DNA from 2 places in the Marinobacter sp. GH_1 genome. Region 2 is predicted to be linked to the other one. Evidence: predicted binding sites of a transcription regulator. Region 2 holds the regulator's gene; the other holds the start of a gene.
The links. Region 2 encodes sigma-54, which starts transcription at its own class of promoters, with help from an activator protein. Its sites were predicted from a motif close to ANTGGCATNNANNTTGCTNT; they were not measured.
Positions count from the first base shown of each region.

Region 1: a site for sigma-54 is predicted at 4,685-4,704, ahead of flgA (flagellar basal body P-ring formation chaperone FlgA). Genes of this name have one in related genera too.

Region 1 is NZ_CP184460.1:2,325,221-2,334,329, reverse strand. It holds gene mnmC (bifunctional tRNA (5-methylaminomethyl-2-thiouridine)(34)-methyltransferase MnmD/FAD-dependent 5-carboxymethylaminomethyl-2-thiouridine(34) oxidoreductase MnmC) at 1-1,281, opposite strand, end outside; gene ACNSOI_RS10635 (peptidylprolyl isomerase) at 1,287-1,883, opposite strand; gene ACNSOI_RS10630 (hypothetical protein) at 2,086-2,832, shown strand; gene ACNSOI_RS10625 (flagella synthesis protein FlgN) at 2,904-3,374, opposite strand; gene flgM (flagellar biosynthesis anti-sigma factor FlgM) at 3,382-3,708, opposite strand; gene flgA (flagellar basal body P-ring formation chaperone FlgA) at 3,837-4,538, opposite strand; gene ACNSOI_RS10610 (chemotaxis protein CheV) at 4,731-5,660, shown strand; gene ACNSOI_RS10605 (CheR family methyltransferase) at 5,698-6,525, shown strand; gene ACNSOI_RS10600 (MFS transporter) at 6,529-7,710, shown strand; gene ACNSOI_RS10595 (LysR family transcriptional regulator) at 7,720-8,616, shown strand; gene ACNSOI_RS10590 (DUF7352 domain-containing protein) at 8,711-9,076, shown strand.
Region 2 is NZ_CP184460.1:2,925,827-2,934,935, reverse strand. It holds gene ACNSOI_RS13345 (HPr family phosphocarrier protein) at 1-99, opposite strand, end outside; gene rapZ (RNase adapter RapZ) at 106-990, opposite strand; gene ptsN (PTS IIA-like nitrogen regulatory protein PtsN) at 1,031-1,498, opposite strand; gene hpf (ribosome hibernation promoting factor) at 1,597-1,899, opposite strand; gene ACNSOI_RS13325 (RNA polymerase factor sigma-54) at 1,975-3,504, opposite strand; gene lptB (LPS export ABC transporter ATP-binding protein) at 3,694-4,419, opposite strand; gene lptA (lipopolysaccharide transport periplasmic protein LptA) at 4,427-4,963, opposite strand; gene lptC (LPS export ABC transporter periplasmic protein LptC) at 4,947-5,546, opposite strand; gene ACNSOI_RS13305 (KdsC family phosphatase) at 5,543-6,112, opposite strand; gene ACNSOI_RS13300 (KpsF/GutQ family sugar-phosphate isomerase) at 6,112-7,101, opposite strand; gene ACNSOI_RS13295 (ABC transporter ATP-binding protein) at 7,319-8,131, shown strand; gene mlaE (lipid asymmetry maintenance ABC transporter permease subunit MlaE) at 8,128-8,910, shown strand; gene mlaD (outer membrane lipid asymmetry maintenance protein MlaD) at 8,932-9,109, shown strand, end outside.

The DNA.
Region 1 (9,109 bases), 600 kb from region 2:
TTGATTGTTACATGGCAGAAGGTTGACGACCTGGTAACTGAATCGTGTTTCGATCAGCGGGTGCTCAGCCAGCTGCTGACAGGCCTTTGCAGGCTCAAGCCAGCCAGAACCGGGAAACCAGAGACCGCCAGTATCGACGGGAATCCCTGCCAGTTCGCTCGCCCTGATTGCGTTCACGGGTTCCAGCAGATTATCCGGGTATTCATTGCGCTCGCAGAACCGCCGTTGGCGGTCAGCTTCCTGATCATCGGTCGCCAATTGCAGCAGCCCCGTTGGGTGCCAGAAGCGGTTTTGCCAGGGCCGATAGAAACGTTGGCTGAAACTGAGGGCAGTTGCGGCAAGCTCAGTCTGTGCGTTGTACTCCACACCAAGTTTTACATAGAGCGCGCCCTGGGGATTGCCAGATGCCGCAGAACCGGCGTGGGGCGCCTTGTCCAGCAGCAGCACCTGAACACCCCGTTCCGCCAGATTGCGGGCGAGCAGGGTGCCGGCAATTCCTGCACCGATAACAGCAACCGTGCCAGTTCTCGCCTCTTGATTAGTGGTATTCCCTGGCGCGTATATACCTGCAAGCATTTCCCGCTTGCGGCCAAAGCCGGGGACTTTTGCGATCTCGAAGTCGGCCTCTGCAAGGCTGCGTCGCACACGGCCAACGGCGGTAAACGTGGCCAGGGTCGTTCCGGGCTTGCTATGGCTGGTGATCAGACCAATGGCATCGTCCAGCCACATGTCCGGGTTTAACGACGGGGCGAAGCCGTCAAGGAACCAGGCATCGGCGAAAAAAGTGAGATCCTTCCAGGCATCCAGGACATCGCCAAAATACAGGGTCAGCCGAACCCGACCTCCGGCCAGCACCAGCCGGTGAGTGCCCTTGATCAGTGGAGGGTAATGTTCGATAAGCTCCGTTGCCAGGGGGCTTAGCTCGGGCCAGTACGACAGCGCCTTTTCGAGGTCTTGACGGCGCAGGGGAAATCGTTCTACCGACACAAAGTGCAGTATGGCGTTGTCATCGGCCGGGCGCTGCTTTAACCATTCCGCCCAGGCGGCGAGAAAATTCAGGCCCGTGCCAAAACCGGTTTCAGCGATCACAAAGTGGCCGGTGTCTGGCACCTGCTGGAACCGCTCCGGCAACTGGTTATGCCCGATAAAAACATACCGGGTTTCTGCCAGGCCGTTGTCCCTGCTGAAATATACGTCTCCAAACCGGGTGGATTCGGGTACGCCGTCGCGCCAGATAAGATCTGCCGGCTCCATGGCCGGTGGCAGGCAGGGGGAGTGCATAGGGCTCAGTCTTCAATATTAACCAGAGTCACTTTCTCGATCACGACGGCCTGAACCGGAACATCCGCCATGCCCTGGCGATGTCCGGTTTGTACGCCGGCAATCTTGTCGATCACGCCCATGCCCTCGGTGACTTTGCCAAAGACCGCGTAGCCCGCACCCCGCACACCAGCATTCAGGAAATCGTTTTTGGCGACGTTAACAAAGAACTGAGAGGTTGCTGAGTTTGGGGAGCTGGTTCGGGCCATGGCCACGGTGCCCCGAAGATTAGGCAGGGTTGCTGAGGCTTCGTTAACGATGGGGTTTTTGGTCTGTTTGCGGGCCATGGTTTCGGTTAATCCGCCGCCCTGAATCATAAAGCCGGGAATCACCCGGTGAAAGATCGTACCGTCGTAGAATCCGTCTTCGACATAGGAGAGGAAATTCTCCACGGTTTTGGGGGCTACGTCAGGGCGCAACTCAAGCTCAAAGGCCCCTTCAGAGGTAACAAAGCGAACCTTCGGCAGTTCTTCGGCCTGAATAGGAGTGGCCAGCATCAGGGCAGCGATGGCGGCAAACAGGACGGACATCACAGTTAATACGGGTTTTACGGTATTTGTCATTTCAGAGGCTCTCACAGTTTCAGTTGTTATCAGGAATCCTGAGACAATCCGGATAGAACAAAATTAGCGAAGATCTTAACAGATCCTTACCTGAATAAGTGCAAATCAGAACAGCGTAGGCCAGGGGATTGGGCTACGCTTTAATCATTATCAATACCGGGCCTGGTTGTACGGTGATCACTCTGAATGCGGGAGGAGCCTAGTGAGAATCCGTAAGGGGTTTGAAGAAAAGTCCCGGCTTGGCCGGTTGTTGATCAATCGTGGCTATTTGTCGGAAGGTCAGCTGGACGAGGCGTTGTTGTTGCAGCGGGAAACCGGGCAGCGCCTGGGCGAAGTGTTGATCGCCGCTGGCTGGGTGACTGACAAGGAACTGCATCGCGTTCTCAAACACCAGGCCCGTTATCGTAATGCGGCAGCGCTGGTTACCATGGTGACGTTGCCGTTTCAGCCGTTGGTGTCGCTGGCGGCCGGCAATACCAGCGCGGCATCCATGCCTGCGCAGGCCGGTCAGTTATATGAAAAGGGGGGCTTTGCGCCTCTGTCTGACAGCGATATGGCCGGCGTAACGGCTCAAAGCAGTGTGGGTTTGCTGGAGCGTATTGAAACGGTTGCCGCAATGCCGGGAAATGCTGGCGGCGCGGTTGATGACCCGGAACTCGCCGGACTCGATTCAGTAGAGGGAATCAAGCTGGCCGCCAACATTTTTGTGCCAGTGCTCAGTTTCCTCGATTCCGACCTGACCATCTCTGGTGTTCACTACAGGGAGGGTGAGCCCCGCTATTCCATTCGAGAGGATGGCGCCTTGAGGCTGGCGTTTCCCGAACGGATTGAGGAGATCCGGATGGACAATATCCGCGTGAGTGGCAATCAGAGTCCATCCATGGGGAACGTCAGCATTCACAACATACGGTTTCATCCGGATTCCCAGATGACGATCTACACCCGTTAATGAACGGGTAAGGTGAATCTAACGAAAAACGCCCGGATAGCTCATCCGGGCGTTTTTGTTTGCCGGGTCGGTCAGGCGCTGGCCAGAATGTTGCCGCTGGATACACTGGTTTGTTCGCCCTTGGCGCCATAAAGCTTCTGTTGGGCAGAGGCGCCACGGAAGATGTCCGTGAGCCTCGTCAGGCGTTTTTGAAGGTGTCCGACAACACGACCGTTGTTCTGGTTCAGTTCCTGGCAGGCACGAAGGCGCCCATCGGCGGTTTTCCAGAGTTGGTAAAGGTCTTCCATACCACCGGCACGGATAAACCTCGAGGGCTCGCCGGCATCCGGTCGGTACCCCATGTTCACCAGCAGGCGGATCTTTTGTTTCGCACGCTCACGGATATCCGTCAGGATGTTGTTTTTCTGAGTGGTGATTTCCTGGAGCGGAGCGATGTCGGAGGACGCCAGGAGTTGTTTTTCCTGGTTGAGAAGATCCGCCAGGGTTTCAAGCTGGCGGATGTCTTCTGAGAGAAGGGTCTTCAATTCAATGATTGCAGCCATGTTTTACTCACCCGAAAATGCTTTTATCCATCTCAAGCATTTTCTGGGCCAGTTTCTCTGCATCAATTTTGTAGGTGCCATCTTCCAGTGCTGCGCGAATCTGCGCAATGCGGTCGTCGTCCATTTCCGGGTAATCGCCCAGTTTCTGTTCCAGCTGCTTCAGGTTTTTGGCCTGATTGCTGAGACTGACGTTGTCGCCGCGGGCAGCCGTGCTTTGAGCCTTTGCCTGCTCTCCAGCCGTGGAGGGCGTACTCTGGCTGCCTGTTGCTTTGTCGGCCGTGGTTCTGGTGGTGTTGACCTGGCCGGGGCCAATTCCATTTAAGTCAACTGACATAAGGATACCTGCTTGCCTGTGGCCACCTTCAGAGGCGGCGGAATCGAGTTTATATCTGCTTATCGGCAGCGTTTAGCCGACCTTTAGAAAAAAACGGAAAAAATTTGCCGCTGGGCACGGATTTTCCGTTACATGGCAATTTCCACCCGGCCAGGAGCCGTGACCGTTGCCCGAACCGTGCGTGCTGATTGCAGATTCTCAACCATCACTTGCTCGCCGACACTGGCACTGGCCAGCGCCTTGCCTCGGGAACTGACCGAGAACACCGCGGATTTGGCAGTGATGATAACATGATCGCCCCGCTCAACGGCATTGGGAGCTTCGAGCAGATCTGGCGTCAGCACCGACCCTGCATTAACTGGTCGCCTCACCAGCATGCCGGATACCTGTTCAATATCTGTGAGAATGCCCCGGCGGCTGGCGTTGATCTGCACCTGTTTTTCCTGCAAAAGTTCACCGCTGATGCGCTCACCGCGGGCCAGAGGCCGAGCCGCCACAAGGGCAGGGCCGTGTACTTCGACACTGGCTGTGACGAACATCCGCCATGGCCGCTCCCCGGCACAGGACACCATCACCGATGGCGATGTGGTACGTAGGGGATCGTTGGTAAACGCGGTTTCGAGTGCCTGTTCGCAAGCAGCCAGGCTAAGCCGGCTGTCGATGCTGCCGACGGTGAAGTTCACCTCGTACTGTTGCTGGCGCTGCTCGTCGGCCCAGGTTTCGATAAATTGACCGGCGGCATCGCGTATCTCGCTTGCAGTGGTGGCCGCAGCCGCGGCGTTCAGGCCCAGGGTCGATAGGCAAAAGGTCGCTAAAAAGATGGTTCGCATCTGCACTGCTTTGTCCTATGCTGTCAGTTAGGCATATTTACGCGAGTTCCGTTAAGGAAAATGGCGCTGGGGCCGTTAACCCTGATTGGACACCCGGCGTCAATGTTTTGGTCCGGGTTCGCGTAAGCAAGTTGTTTAATAATAACTGAGCAAATTCTGTGCCGATCGTTGGCATGCCGGGAGTAGAAAGTTATGGCAGGGGTGTTGGACAGCGTTAACCAGCGTACGCAGTTGGTTGGTCAGAACCGGCTTGAGCTGTTGTTGTTCCGTTTGCGGGGGCGGCAGCTATACGGGATCAACGTTTTTAAGGTGAAGGAGGTCCTTCAATGCCCGAAATTGTCATCGATTCCTAACAGCCGCCAGGTGGTTCGGGGCGTGTCCCATATCCGTGGCGAGACCATCCCCATCATCGACCTGAGCATGGCCATTGGCATGGCAGGCATTCCACAGGAAGAGCTGGCAACAAGCTTTGTCATCATTACCGAGTACAACCGTAAAACTCAGGGCTTTCTGGTGACTGGTGTCGACCGGATCATGAATATGAACTGGGAAGATATCCTCCCGCCACCCAAGGGGGCTGGCAAGGATGTGTACTTGACGGCGGTCACCAAAATTGATGACAAACTTGTAGAAATCATAGATGTAGAAAAGATTCTTGCAGAAGTTTCTCCTCTCAGGGAAGATGTCACCGAAGAGCTGAAAACTCGCAGCGCCGAGCGTGTGCCCGGGCATTTGCCGGTACTGGTTGTTGATGATTCGTCTGTGGCGAGGCGCCAGATCGAGCGCTGCCTGACCGCGATCGGAATGGAAGTGGTCACCAAGAATGACGGCAAACAGGCGTTGAACTACCTCAAGGAGATTACGGGGGATGGTTCCACTGCCCGAGACCACTTATCGTTGATCATTTCCGATGTGGAAATGCCGGAGATGGACGGTTACACCCTCGTTACCAGAATCAAAGAGAATCCGGCGCTCAGCGGCATGTATGTGATGCTCCATACATCCCTGAGTGGCGTCTTTAACCGGGCGATGGTTCAGAAGGTCGGTGCCGATGATTTTATGGCGAAATTCAGCCCGGATGAGCTTGCCGAGCGCGTGATGGAAATTATTGACCAGAATTGATGCCTCGGCTCATGGACTTACCCACGATAGAGATCCAATGAAAGCGGAAATTACGCCTCAGGAATACGAAGCCTTCAAGACATTCCTGCAGGACGCTTGTGGCATTCTGTTGGGTGACAACAAGCAGTACCTGGTGAAGAGCCGTCTACGCAGGATTCTTGAGGAGAACAACCTGAATTCACTGGGTGAGCTTCTCGATCGCTTGAAGCGGGTGGGGCGCAGCGGCCTGCGTGAGCTGGTTATCGATGCCATGACCACCAACGAGACCCTCTGGTTTCGGGACAACCACCCATTCCGTATTCTTCAGGACAAGCTGTTGCCGGAGTTCGCCGAGCGCAATTCGCTCCAACCGCTTCGTGTCTGGTCTGCCGCCTGCTCAACCGGGCAGGAGCCCTACTCGGTAGGCATGGTGGTGGACGAATTCCGGCGCATTCGCCCCGGCAAGCTGCGTGACGTAAAGATCACTGCGACCGATATTTCCAAAAGCGTGCTGGAAGTGGCCCGGCGGGGTGAATATGAGATGATTGCAATAGGTCGCGGGCTTTCCCCGGAGCGGCAGAAGCAGTTTTTTACGCCCTCACCTAACGGCGGGTGGCAGATCAAACCGCAGATCAAGGCCATGGTGGAGTTCAAAGAACTCAACTTGCTTGAGCGGTATATGCTCGGCAAATTCGATATCATCATGTGCCGGAACGTGCTGATCTATTTTTCCGCAGACCTTAAAAAGGACATTCTTACCCGCATGCACGGGGCGCTGAATCCGGGCGGCTACCTGATTCTGGGTGCCTCTGAATCCCTGAACGGCCTGCCTGATCTGTACGAAATGGTTCAATGCCATCCCGGCATTATCTACAGGAAGAAATAATCCATGCCGTTGAATGTCTGGGTGCTGGTGGCGGCCCAGGCGCTGGCCATGTGCACCGCGCCTTTTATCGTATTTATTGGCTCTATTCAGGGACGACTGCTGGCGCCTGCGCCAGAGTTGGCAACCTTGCCGGTCGGGCTGGTGGTGGTCGGCACGGTTCTGGCCATAAAGCCGGCGACATGGTTGATGGAGCGGATAGGGCGCAAACAGGTGATGCTTTTCGGCGCACTTGCAGGCATTCTCGCAGGTTTGCTGGGTGCGTACGCTTCCTGGCAATCGCACTTTACCCTGATGTGCCTTGCTGCCGTTCTGGGCGGTTCGGGCCTGGCCGTGGTGCACCAGTATCGCTTTGCGGCGATGGAGTCGGTAGCGCCGGACATGGCCGGCTCGGCAGCTGCAAGAGTGCTGCTGGGAGGCCTGGTTGCGGCCTGGTTGGGGCCTGAAGTAGCTAGCCTGGGCAGTGGGAAATCTGAATCCTTCCCGTTCCTTTACAGTTGGGTCGGGTTGGCCGTTGTTCAGGCCCTGGCGTTTATCATTCTTGCGTTCGGGTATCGCGCCAAGGCAGAGCGGGTCCGGGAAACCGTGGTTGGCGGGGGTCGCCCGCTCAGGGAGATACTGGCAAATCCGCTGGTGTGGACGGCTATCAGCGGCGCCGCCATCGGCTATGCGGTGATGAGCTTTATCATGACTGCAACCCCCTTGAGCATGACCGAAATGGCCGGTCATGATCTGGATGATGCCAAGCGGGTTATTCAGTTACACATTATGGCCATGTATCTTCCGTCTCTTATTTCTGGTTGGCTGACCCGTGTTGTCGGCATCCCCTTGATGATGGCGGCGGGATTATTGGCCTACCTGGCGTGCATTCTGCTGGCGGCCAGCGGTATCAGCTTTCATCATTATTTGTGGGCGTTACTGCTGCTGGGCGTGGGTTGGAATTTCCTGTTCGTTGGCGGGACAACCCTGTTGCCCCAGGGTTACCAGCAGTCTGAGCGTTTCCGTGTGCAGGGCCTGAATGACATGATGGTGTTCACGGCTCAGGCGACAGCGGCCTTGAGTGCTGGCGCTGTACTGGCTTCGGTTGGCTGGGCAAGCCTGCTACTGGTGGCGGTACCATTATTGGTGCTGCACAGTGTGTTGATGTCGGTTTGGTTGCTGCGGTCACGAAGAGCCACCACAAACTAGGTTTACGCCATGGATCAGCTCAATCTCAGGCATCTCTATTATTTCTGGGTCATCAGCCGTGAGGGCTCGATTGCCAAAGCCAGCGAGCTGCTCGATCTTGCGCCGCAAACCCTGAGTGGCCAGCTTGCCACGTTCGAGGAATCAGTCGGAGGGCAGTTGTTCAGCCGGGAAAGGCGGCGTCTGGTCCTGACTGAACTGGGGCAATTGGTTCAGTCCTACGCCAACGACATTTTTGCACTGACTGGGGAGCTGTCTGAAACCTTGCGTCTGGCCCCCGCTGATCGCCCTCTGAGATTAGCGGCCGGCGTTTCGGCGTCAATTCATAAGCTGATTGCTTTTCAGTTGTTGCAGCCGGCTCTGAAGCTGAACAGGCGAGTCAACCTGGATTGCCGGACAGGTCGCGCGGAAGATTTGCTGCTCAGTCTCAAACGCAAAGAACTCGACGTCGTGCTGACAGACCGTATGCCTCAGACCGAAGCGGTCACAGATCGCTTCGCGGTTCATCCCCTGACATCGTCTACCATCAGTTTGTTTGCCGCCCCGGAGATGGCTGGGCGGCTTCGGGACGACTTTCCGGCCTCTCTCAATCATCAGCCCTTGCTGGCCAACGCCACGGATGCGCCGTATTTTCAGAAGTTGATGAACTGGCTGACCATCAGCAATGTCAGGATGGACCTGGTGGCCAGGGTAGACGACAGCGCGTTAATCAAGGTGTTCGGACGGGAAGGGTTGGGCGTATTTGCGGCGCCAACGGCGATAAAGGAGGAAGTGTGCCGCCAATATCAGGTGGAGGAGATTGCTCCTGTCAAAGCGGTAACCGATCAACTCTACGCCATCACCCGAAGCCGGAAGGTTGCCCATGAAGGTGTGCGGGCAATCTGTAGCGGCTTTGATTTACCTCGATAATATCGATGATTCTTGCTCAATAAATCTTATTTTCTCGAAGTCTTCGGCGGCGCATGATTGAACTGTGTCTGGCAACCTCTGAAGGAGTATCGCCATGAAAACCATTCACAAGTTCCGTCTTGAGCCTGGAAAAGAGCCGACCACGTTGACCCTGCGCGAGGGATGCAAAGTGGTTCGGTGCGAGTATCTGGTCGCCCAGAAGGCTGTTTTTCTCTGGGTGCAGCAGCCTCTGAGTGTTACGGTCCCGATGGTGGAGCGGCAGTTCAGGGTTGCCATGTCCGGCGAGCCGGTGCCAGATGCCTATGAGTACCTGGATACCGCCCTCGATCCCTTCGGACCAGAGGCCTACCATGTATTCGAAGTGCCGGCTGGTGAAGGGATGGCTATTGGTAATGGCCACGAACGATTCGGCAGTGATGAGTTTGGCCAACCCGGTTGGCGCACCAATCTCGCCTCTTAGCCAGGTGGTGTTTGATGATGTTGTTGTAGTCGG
Region 2 (9,109 bases):
TACCTGGCTGTCAAAGCCGGAGGCGGTGGCCACAAGCTTGGCGGTGGCGCGGGCATGCAAGCCCAGTTTATTGATGATGGTGACGGGGCGGCAGATCATGTTGGATCAGATCTCCCCTCGGGCCTGGAGGTGGGGAAGTTCAGTATGACGAACCTGCACGTTGTTGTATCGGGTGCGGAAGTGCTGGCCCAGTTGCTCGCAGACATAGACGGAACGGTGCTGGCCACCGGTACAGCCAATAGAAATGGTCATGTAGCTGCGGTTGCTGTCGGCGAACGAGGGTAGCCAGGTATCCAGGAAGCGGATCAGGTCGTCCACCATTTGCCCGGTGAGAGGTTCCCGCTCGAGAAACTCGATAACCGGCTGATCGGTACCGACGTATTTGCGCAGGCTGGTATCCCAGTATGGATTGGGCAGGCAGCGCACATCGAAAACGTAATCGGAATCGACCGGTACGCCATGCTTGAAACCGAATGACTGGAACAGCAGTGCAAGCTCCTGATCCTTGCGACCGACCACTCGCTGTTTGACCATGTCGCGCAGTTCATACATCGACATGCCGGTGGTGTTGATGTAAAGGTCTGCCAGTTTTGACAGCGGTTCCAACAGTGCCTTTTCGTTGGTGATGGCTTCTCGGAGGGAGGTACGGTCATCGCTCAGCGGGTGCTTTCGGCGTGTGGCGTGGAACCGCTGCAGCAGGGACTGTTCATCGGCATCCAGAAAGATAATCTCGACAACGACTCCCGCATCGCGAAGCTGGCGATAGATCTGTTCGAAGTTGGCCAGTTCGGCAGACAGGTTGCGGGCGTCGATGCTGACGGCCATTTTCCGGAGCCGCCCCGGCGCTTCCTGTTGTGCCGCTTCCCGGGTCAGCGGGAACAGCAGTCCGATGGGAAGGTTGTCAATGCAATAAAAACCCAGATCTTCGAGCACATGCAACGCGGTACTCTTACCGGACCCGGATCGGCCACTGACGATGATCAGTTTCATGATGGACGCTCCTGCCTGCTTCTGTTGGTGCTACTGCTTATCAGGATGCCGCGGTCATGCGCTGGTAAAGGGATGCTGCATCCTGGCACTGGCGAAGCTGTTCACAGAACCCGTTGTCGTTGAATTTCTCGGCCAACTGGCTTAGCAACTCCAGATGTTCACTGGTGGCTTCTTTGGGCACGATCAAGGCAAACACCAGGTCGACCGGCTGATTGTCGATAGCATCGAAGTCGATGCTCTCTTCCAGTGTCATCAGCACGCCGATCACACGGTCCAGCCCCTCCAGCCGGCAATGGGGTATGGCAATACCCTGGCCGATACCGGTGCTGCCAAGCCGCTCGCGAGAAACCAGATTGCTGAAAATCTCGGTGTCGCTGAGGATTTCATCCTGATGATGAATATGCTCTGCGATGGTTTCCAGTACCCGCTTTTTACTGGAGGCTGGCACCCTGCACAGCGTCAGTTCGGGAGCCAGAATGTTGTCGATGGTCAGGGATGTATCGCTCATGGATCGACTGTGATTCCGTAAAAAAAAGGCTGCGGCCGGTATGCCCCGCCGCAGCTCGTATCATTGAAACACCCGGTACGGTGGCGCTATGAGCGCGCTCAGCCGTTGCCGTGCATCCGGTCTACATTCTTTTCTTTGTGCTTGAGGATCTGGCGGTCCAGCTTGTCCACCAGCGAATCAATCGCGGCGTACATATCCTCACTCTCTGCCTTTGCATGGATATCGCCACCGATGACATGCAGGGTGGCTTCAGCCATCTGACGTACCTTCTCAACTTCCAGCGTCACCTGACAGTTACTGATGTGGTCAAAGTGACGCTCCAGCTTCTCGAACTTGGTGTTGACGTAATCCTTCAATGCAGGGGTCAGTTCTACGTGATGGCCTGAAATGTTGAGTTGCATAGGCGTCTCCTGTTGTCATCATGCCGGTGTTGCCACCGGGCTGCGTGTCCGGTGCTTCGTGCACCGGCAAAAACATTAAACCAGTCGTTTGCGCTCGTTTGAAGGAGGGATGTGCATGGCCTCCCGGTATTTGGCAACGGTGCGCCGGGCCACATTGATGCCCTGATCTCCAAGCATGGCTGCAATCTTGCTATCGCTCAACGGCTTTTTCGGAGTTTCTTCTGAAATCAGTTTCTTGATCATCGCACGAATAGCAGTGGAGGAACATTCTCCGCCCTCAGCGGTACTGACGTGGCTGGAGAAAAAGTACTTCAGCTCGAAAATGCCGCGGGGTGTGTGCATATACTTTTGCGTGGTGACCCGTGAAATGGTGGATTCGTGCATTTCCACGGCCTGGGCGATATCCGAGAGGATCAGCGGCTTCATCGCTTCCTCCCCCTGGTCCAGGAAACCCTGTTGGTGCTCAACAATCCGGGTGGCGACTTTCAGTAGCGTTTCATTGCGGCTTTGCAGGCTTTTAATGAACCACTTGGCCTCCTGCAGTTGATCCCGCAGGTAGGTGTTATCAGCACTGCTATCGGCGCGACGGATCAGCGATGCATAGCTGGCGTTGACCCGAATTCTCGGGGCGATCTCCGGGTTGAGCTCAACACGCCACCGGCCCTCGTGTTTTCGGACGATGACGTCTGGTATCACGTAATCCGGCTCCGCTCGGTCCACCACGTCACCCGGGCGAGGGTTGAGGCTGGTAATCAGGGCCAGAACCTCGCGCAACTGATCTTCTTTGAGTCTGCTGCGGCGCAGCAGTTGCGCGTAATCCCGGTTGCCCAGCAGGTGCAGGAACTGGGTAACCACCAGGCGTGCCTGTCGAAGCCAGGGGGTATCTGGCGGCAACTGGTTGAGCTGAATCAGCAGGCATTCCTGCAGGTCCCGGGCGAACACGCCCGGCGGGTCGAAGTGTTGTAGCCGGTGCAGGACCGCTTCTACCTCGTCCAGTTCAAGGGGGTCTTCTTCGGTTTCGTCCTGCAGGCCGGAATGGATTTCCTCAATTGGTGAGGTCAGGTAACCGCGCTCGTCTACAGCGTCCATCAGGGCGTGGGCGATTGCCTGGTCACGCTCGCTCATGGGGGTCAGGTTGAGCTGCCATTCCAGGTGGTCCTGGAGGGTCTCGGCCGGTGAATTGCGGGTTTCGAAATCCGACTCGTTCTCGTCGTCCCCTTTGCTGGCTGGCGCCGGTGCAGACTGGTAGATATCGTCCCAGGCGGTGTCTACGGGCAGGTCGTCGGGGATGTTATCCGGAATGTCGTTTTCAGAAGCCCAGTCCGGGCCATTTTCGTTTTCATCCCAGTCAGAGGCAGCCTCGGTGGCCGGTTCATCGTGGTCGGAATCCCGGTCTTTATGTTCGTCCCGGGTGTCGGCATCCGTATCGGGGGTGTCAGACTGATCGTCATCCTCGGAGGTTTCCAGCATGGGGTTGGATTCCAGTGCCTGCTGGATTTCCTGCTGGAGGTCGAGGGTGGAAAGCTGAAGCAGGCGAATGGCCTGTTGCAGCTGGGGCGTCATGGTCAGACTCTGGCCCATCTTAAGCTGTAATGAGGCTTTCATAACCATGGCTCAAGATCCATAAATCAAGGGTGTCCCGGTAGTGACGTTGCCTGCTGTCAGGCAAAAAAATTGTTATACGCTGGTTACTTGCCGCTCACTGTTGTCAGTATAAGCAAGTTCTTTGCCGAGTTTACTTGCTACAGATCATCAAAACAATCAGACCTCGGTCGTCGAGGGGTTTTCTTCCGCTTACAGGTGGAACTCATCACCCAGGTAGACTTCCTTGACCTGCTGATTGGCCAGGATGGCTTCAGCATTGCCGGAGGCGATGATGTGTCCGCCGGAGACAATGTAGGCGTTTTCACAAATATCGAGGGTTTCCCGCACGTTGTGATCTGTGATCAGTACGCCAATGCCCTTGTCCCGCAAATGCCGGATGATGTGTTTGATGTCGCTGACCGAGATGGGGTCTACCCCGGCGAAGGGCTCATCCAGCAGAATAAACGCAGGTTCCATGGCCAGCGCTCTGGCGATTTCGACGCGCCGCCGTTCACCACCGGACAGCGCCATACCCAAGCTGTCCCGGATATGGGTGATGTGAAATTCCTCGAGCAGTTCCTCAAGTTTGGCTTCCCGCTCAGGCCGTTTCATGCCTTTTCGGGTTTCCAGTATGGCCATGATGTTGTCGCGCACGGTCAGTTTACGGAATACCGAGGCTTCCTGGGGCAGGTAGCCGATCCCTTTGCGTGCTCGGCCATGCATGGGCAGGGGTGTGATGTCCTGGCTGTCAATGGTGATTCGGCCGCGGTCGGAGGGTACAAGCCCGACAATCATGTAAAAACAGGTAGTTTTCCCGGCGCCGTTGGGGCCGAGCAGGCCTACGATTTCTCCGGACCGGATTTCCAGAGACACATCGAGAACCACTTTTTTCTGTTTGTAGCTTTTTGCCAGGTTGCTGGCCCTGAGAACTGCCATCAGTAACCTATTCGTCTGAGGGGTTGCTGGAGCCGCGAGGCTGAATCACCATTTCCACCCGGCCAGAGCTCTCTTCCGAAGGCGTGCCGCCTTCTGCAGTGACCACCCTGCGCACGGTGTCGTATTGGATGACGTCGCCCCGGAACACATTGTTGCCCTGTTCAATCACTGCCTGGCGCTCGAACGTCAGCCGGTTTTCCGCCGCTGACCAGGTGATGGTCCGCGCCCGGGCGTCTGTCATGGCTTCACCTTCCCGTGCCGGCTGGCGATATCGGGCGGGTTCGCCGCTTGCCTCAATCCGGCTGAGACCTTCGGGGCTTCGATACAGTACCACCCGTTCTGCGTTCAGCTGGGTGGCCCCCTGAACCAGTTCAACGTCGCCGGTGTAGATGGCGGTCCCTTCGGTATCGTCCAGGCGGGCGGAATCAGCGCTGACCTTGATGGGGGTGTCGGAATCCAGATCAAACGCGGTTGCCGGGCTGGCCAGCATCAGTGCGGCCAGTATGACCGGCAGTCGGTATGTGCGCTTACCTGATGGTTTCATATTGCCCTTCCACCCGGGAGTTGAGTTCCAGTATGCGTTCGTTTATCCAGGCTTTCATGCCATTGGCCTGGGTAACGCCGAACGGTTCGGTAATGGTGACCGGTTGATCGGTGTATACCGTGCCCTGGCGGTTATCCAGGGTCAGTGAGTCGGTTTTCAGGGTGGCTTCAGAGTCGCCGGTTTGCCGGAGTACGACGACGTTGCCCGTCAAGGTCACCTGATCATCGTCTTGGCGGAGGCTACCTTCATCCGCTTCGATTATCCATGGTGGGGTAGCCTGTTCGCTGAAAATCCTGGCCCTTGGAGCATTCATGGTGGCGTAGTTGGTGTCTTCAAACTGCTCAATTCGGGGGCTGGATATCGACATCTTAAGGTTGCCGTGTTCGTCCCAGGTTGTGTAGCGGCCCTCGATGATAAAACTGTCGGGTTCCGACGGGCCCCTGAGTTCTGCGGCATCGCCCCGCACACTGTCACCTTCCTCGTTCTGCCACATCAGGAAGACAGTGGCGAGAGCCGTGACCGCCAGTGCCAGGGTTCTCGCCAAGGGTTTGCGGGCGATGTTTGACAGCACCTCCGGAATCATGACGGCTCGCCCAGATAGGGGGCCAAAGTTGTTTCCAGCCGGTTCTGCGCCCAGAGTATCAGGTCACAGGTTTCACGCACGGCGCCGTGACCGCCCAGGGCCTGGGTGCAATAGTCGGCATGCTGGCGCACCAGCCAGTAGCCGTTGGGCACGCTGATGCCCAGGCCGGCGAATGTCAGGGCGGGCAGATCAGGCAGATCATCGCCCATATAGGCAATCTGGTCCGGAGCGATATCCATGCCTGCAACCAGTTCCTGTAACGCAACTTTCTTGTCTTCCCGGCCCTGCATCAGGTGCGGGATGCCGAGGTCGGTCATCCGTTTTTCTGTCAGTGGTGACCTGCGCCCGGTAATGACTGCCACGGTAATTCCAGCCATCATCAACTGTTTCAGACCCAGACCGTCCAGTATATTGAACGCTTTGAGTTCGTCGCCGGCAGCGCTGAAATACAACCGGCCGTCGCTCATGATGCCGTCTACGTCCAGGGCGATCAGGCGAATTCTGGCGGCTTTTGCCTTGAGCGTGTCGTCCCAGCCGGTGTGCATAGGCGGTGCGAAGTCACTCATTAAATCACCCCCGCACGCAGCAGGTCATGCATATTGATGGCGCCAACCAGGTTGCCGTCGTCGTCGGTGACGGGCAGGGCATTGATCTTCATCTCTTCCATGATGTTCAGTGCCTCGGCCGCCAGGTGGTCAGCCTGAATGGTTTTGCCGTGGCGGGTCATGACGTCCCGGATCGGAGTGGTGTGAACGTCGACGGATTTGTCCAGGGTCCGGCGCAGGTCGCCATCGGTAAATATGCCGGTCAGATGCCCCTGGGCGTCGACGATGGTGGTCATGCCCAGCCCTTTACGGCTGATCTCCAGCAGGGCGCCGCTGAGGGTGGTAGTTTCAAGAACTTTGGGAATCTGGTCGCCGGTATGCATGATGTCAGAAACCCGCAGCAGCAAGCGCCGTCCCAGACTGCCGCCCGGGTGAGAGAAGGCAAAGTCTTCGGCACTGAAGCCTCGGGCTTCCAGCAGGGCTACGGCCAACGCATCGCCCATGACCAGGGTTGCTGTGGTGCTGGATGTGGGTGCCAGGCCAAGCGGGCAGGCCTCCAGGGCAACGCTGACATCCAGATTGGCGACCGCTTCCTGAGCCAGCACAGAGTTCGGGTTGCCGGTCATGCTGATCAGCGGTGCCCCCATGCGTTTGATCAGCGGCAGAATGGTCACCACCTCGCTGGTGCTGCCGCTGTTGGAGATGGCAACCACCACATCTTGCGGGGTGATCATGCCCATATCGCCGTGGCTGGCTTCACCCGGGTGAACAAAAAAGGCGGGCGTGCCGGTGCTTGCCAATGTGGCTGCAATCTTGTTGCCGATATGGCCGGATTTACCCATGCCGGTGACCACTACCCGGCCTTTGCAGGCCATGATAACGTCGCAGGCTCTGGTGAAGTCGCCGTTGATACGGCCTTCCAGGGCTTCGATAGCTTCCCGCTCGATGCGGATGGCTCGAACTGCTGAGGAGCGGTAGTCGGGGGTGTCTGGAGCGTGTGAATCTGTCATCTCGGCGGATAGTCTGCTCGGTCGGTCTGGTTTGCCCGGCCAAACGTCGGTGATCGGGCGACTGAATCGTGAGTATATCATTGTTGAGACGCGTGGCAGCCAACGTTCAGGGAAACTGATCATTGCCATCAAGACATTTTACGTAGCTTTAACCGGCTTTTCATTGAGCTGAAGCGGCGCATGTCATAATGTAGGCGCTCTTTAATCAGGATGGATTATGGCGTCATCTGCATACATAAGCCTTAACGACGTGGTGTTTTCCCGCTCCGGCCGGCGCATATTCGATGGTGTCTCGCTGGATATTCCGAAGGGGCGGATCACCGCGATCATGGGCCCTAGTGGCACCGGTAAGACCACGCTGTTGCGACTGATTGGCGGCCAGCTGCGTCCCGACTCCGGTCAGGTGGTGGTGGCAGGCCGTGAGGTGCCAAAGCTCAAGCGCAAGGAATTGTACGTGCTGCGGGAAAAGATGGGCATGCTTTTTCAGAGTGGCGCCCTGTTCACCGACCTGAGTGTTTACGAGAACGTTGCCTTTCCTTTGCGGGTTCACACCCGCCTGCCGGAAGATATGATTCGGGACATCGTGCTGATGAAGCTCGAAGCGGTGGGCCTGCGTGGTGCCCGCAACCTTATGCCCTCGGAACTGTCCGGGGGGATGACACGCCGGGTGGCGCTGGCCCGTAGTATCGCGCTGGACCCTGAGCTGATCATGTACGACGAGCCTTTCGCCGGGCAGGATCCCATTGCCATGGGGGTTCTAGTCAAGTTGATCCGCGATCTGAACAGCTCCATGGGCCTGACCAGTGTGCTCGTTTCCCATGACGTGCCGGAATCCCTGAGTATCTGCCACTACGCGTGCATCATTGCGGATGGCAAGGTCATTGGTGAGGGAACTCCGGATGAACTCAGGGCGCACCCCTCCGAGCGGGTTCAACAGTTCCTCAAAGGCCAGCCCGACGGCCCGGTGCCGTTCCATTACCCGAACAGCGATGCAGCGTCTGATTTCGGTATCTGCGGGGGTGGCGCATGATGGATCGCATAGCTGCCCTGGGGCGAACGGGTCTTGATGTTATTGCGTCACTGGGGCGGGCCTGTCAGTTTCTGGCGGGCGTTGTCGGGGGCGTACCGAAGCCCTCTGTAGGTTTTCCGCTCCTGGTAAAGCAGTTATATGCAGTCGGTGTGCTGTCGCTGGCCATTGTGGTGGTGTCGGGTTTGTTCATCGGCATGGTGCTTGGTCTTCAGGGGTACACTATTCTCAGCGATTTTGGTTCGGAGGCGGCCATCGGCCAGATGATCGCATTGACCCTGGTGCGTGAACTGGCGCCAGTGGTGGCGGCACTGCTGTTTGCTGGCCGTGCTGGTTCTGCGTTAACCGCCGAAATCGGTCTGATGAAAGCGACTGAGCAACTCTCCAGCATGGAAATGATGGGGGTCGACCCGTTGCGCCGGGTGATCGCCCCAAGGTTGTGGGCGGGTTTTATTTCACTGCCCATTCTGGCCATGATATTCGCGGTGGTTGGCGTCTGGGGTGGCATGTTGGTGGGTGTTGAATGGTTAGGTGTATACGAAGGCTCATATTGGGGCAATATGCAGGCCTCAGTGGACTTTGTGGATGACGTTCTCAACGGGCTGATCAAGAGTGTGGTGTTCGGTTTTGTCTGTGCCTGGATTGCGGTGTACCAGGGTTATGACTGTGTGCCCACCTCGGCAGGGATCAGTTCGGCCACTACCAAAACTGTGGTGTATTCATCTCTGGCGGTTCTCGGCCTGGATTTCGTGCTGACCGCTGTCATGTTTGGAAATTTCTAACAGGTATTCCGGGAGCCTCTCATGGCACAACGAACAACAGAAATCATCGTCGGTCTGTTTATTATCGCCGGGCTGGCTGCCTTGCTGTTCCTGGCGTTGCAGGTCAGTGGCCTGTCCCCCAAGGCCGCTGGCGCTACCTACAGGCTCCATGCAAACTTCAACGATATTGGCGGGCTGGCGCCCCGGGGCCGGATATCCA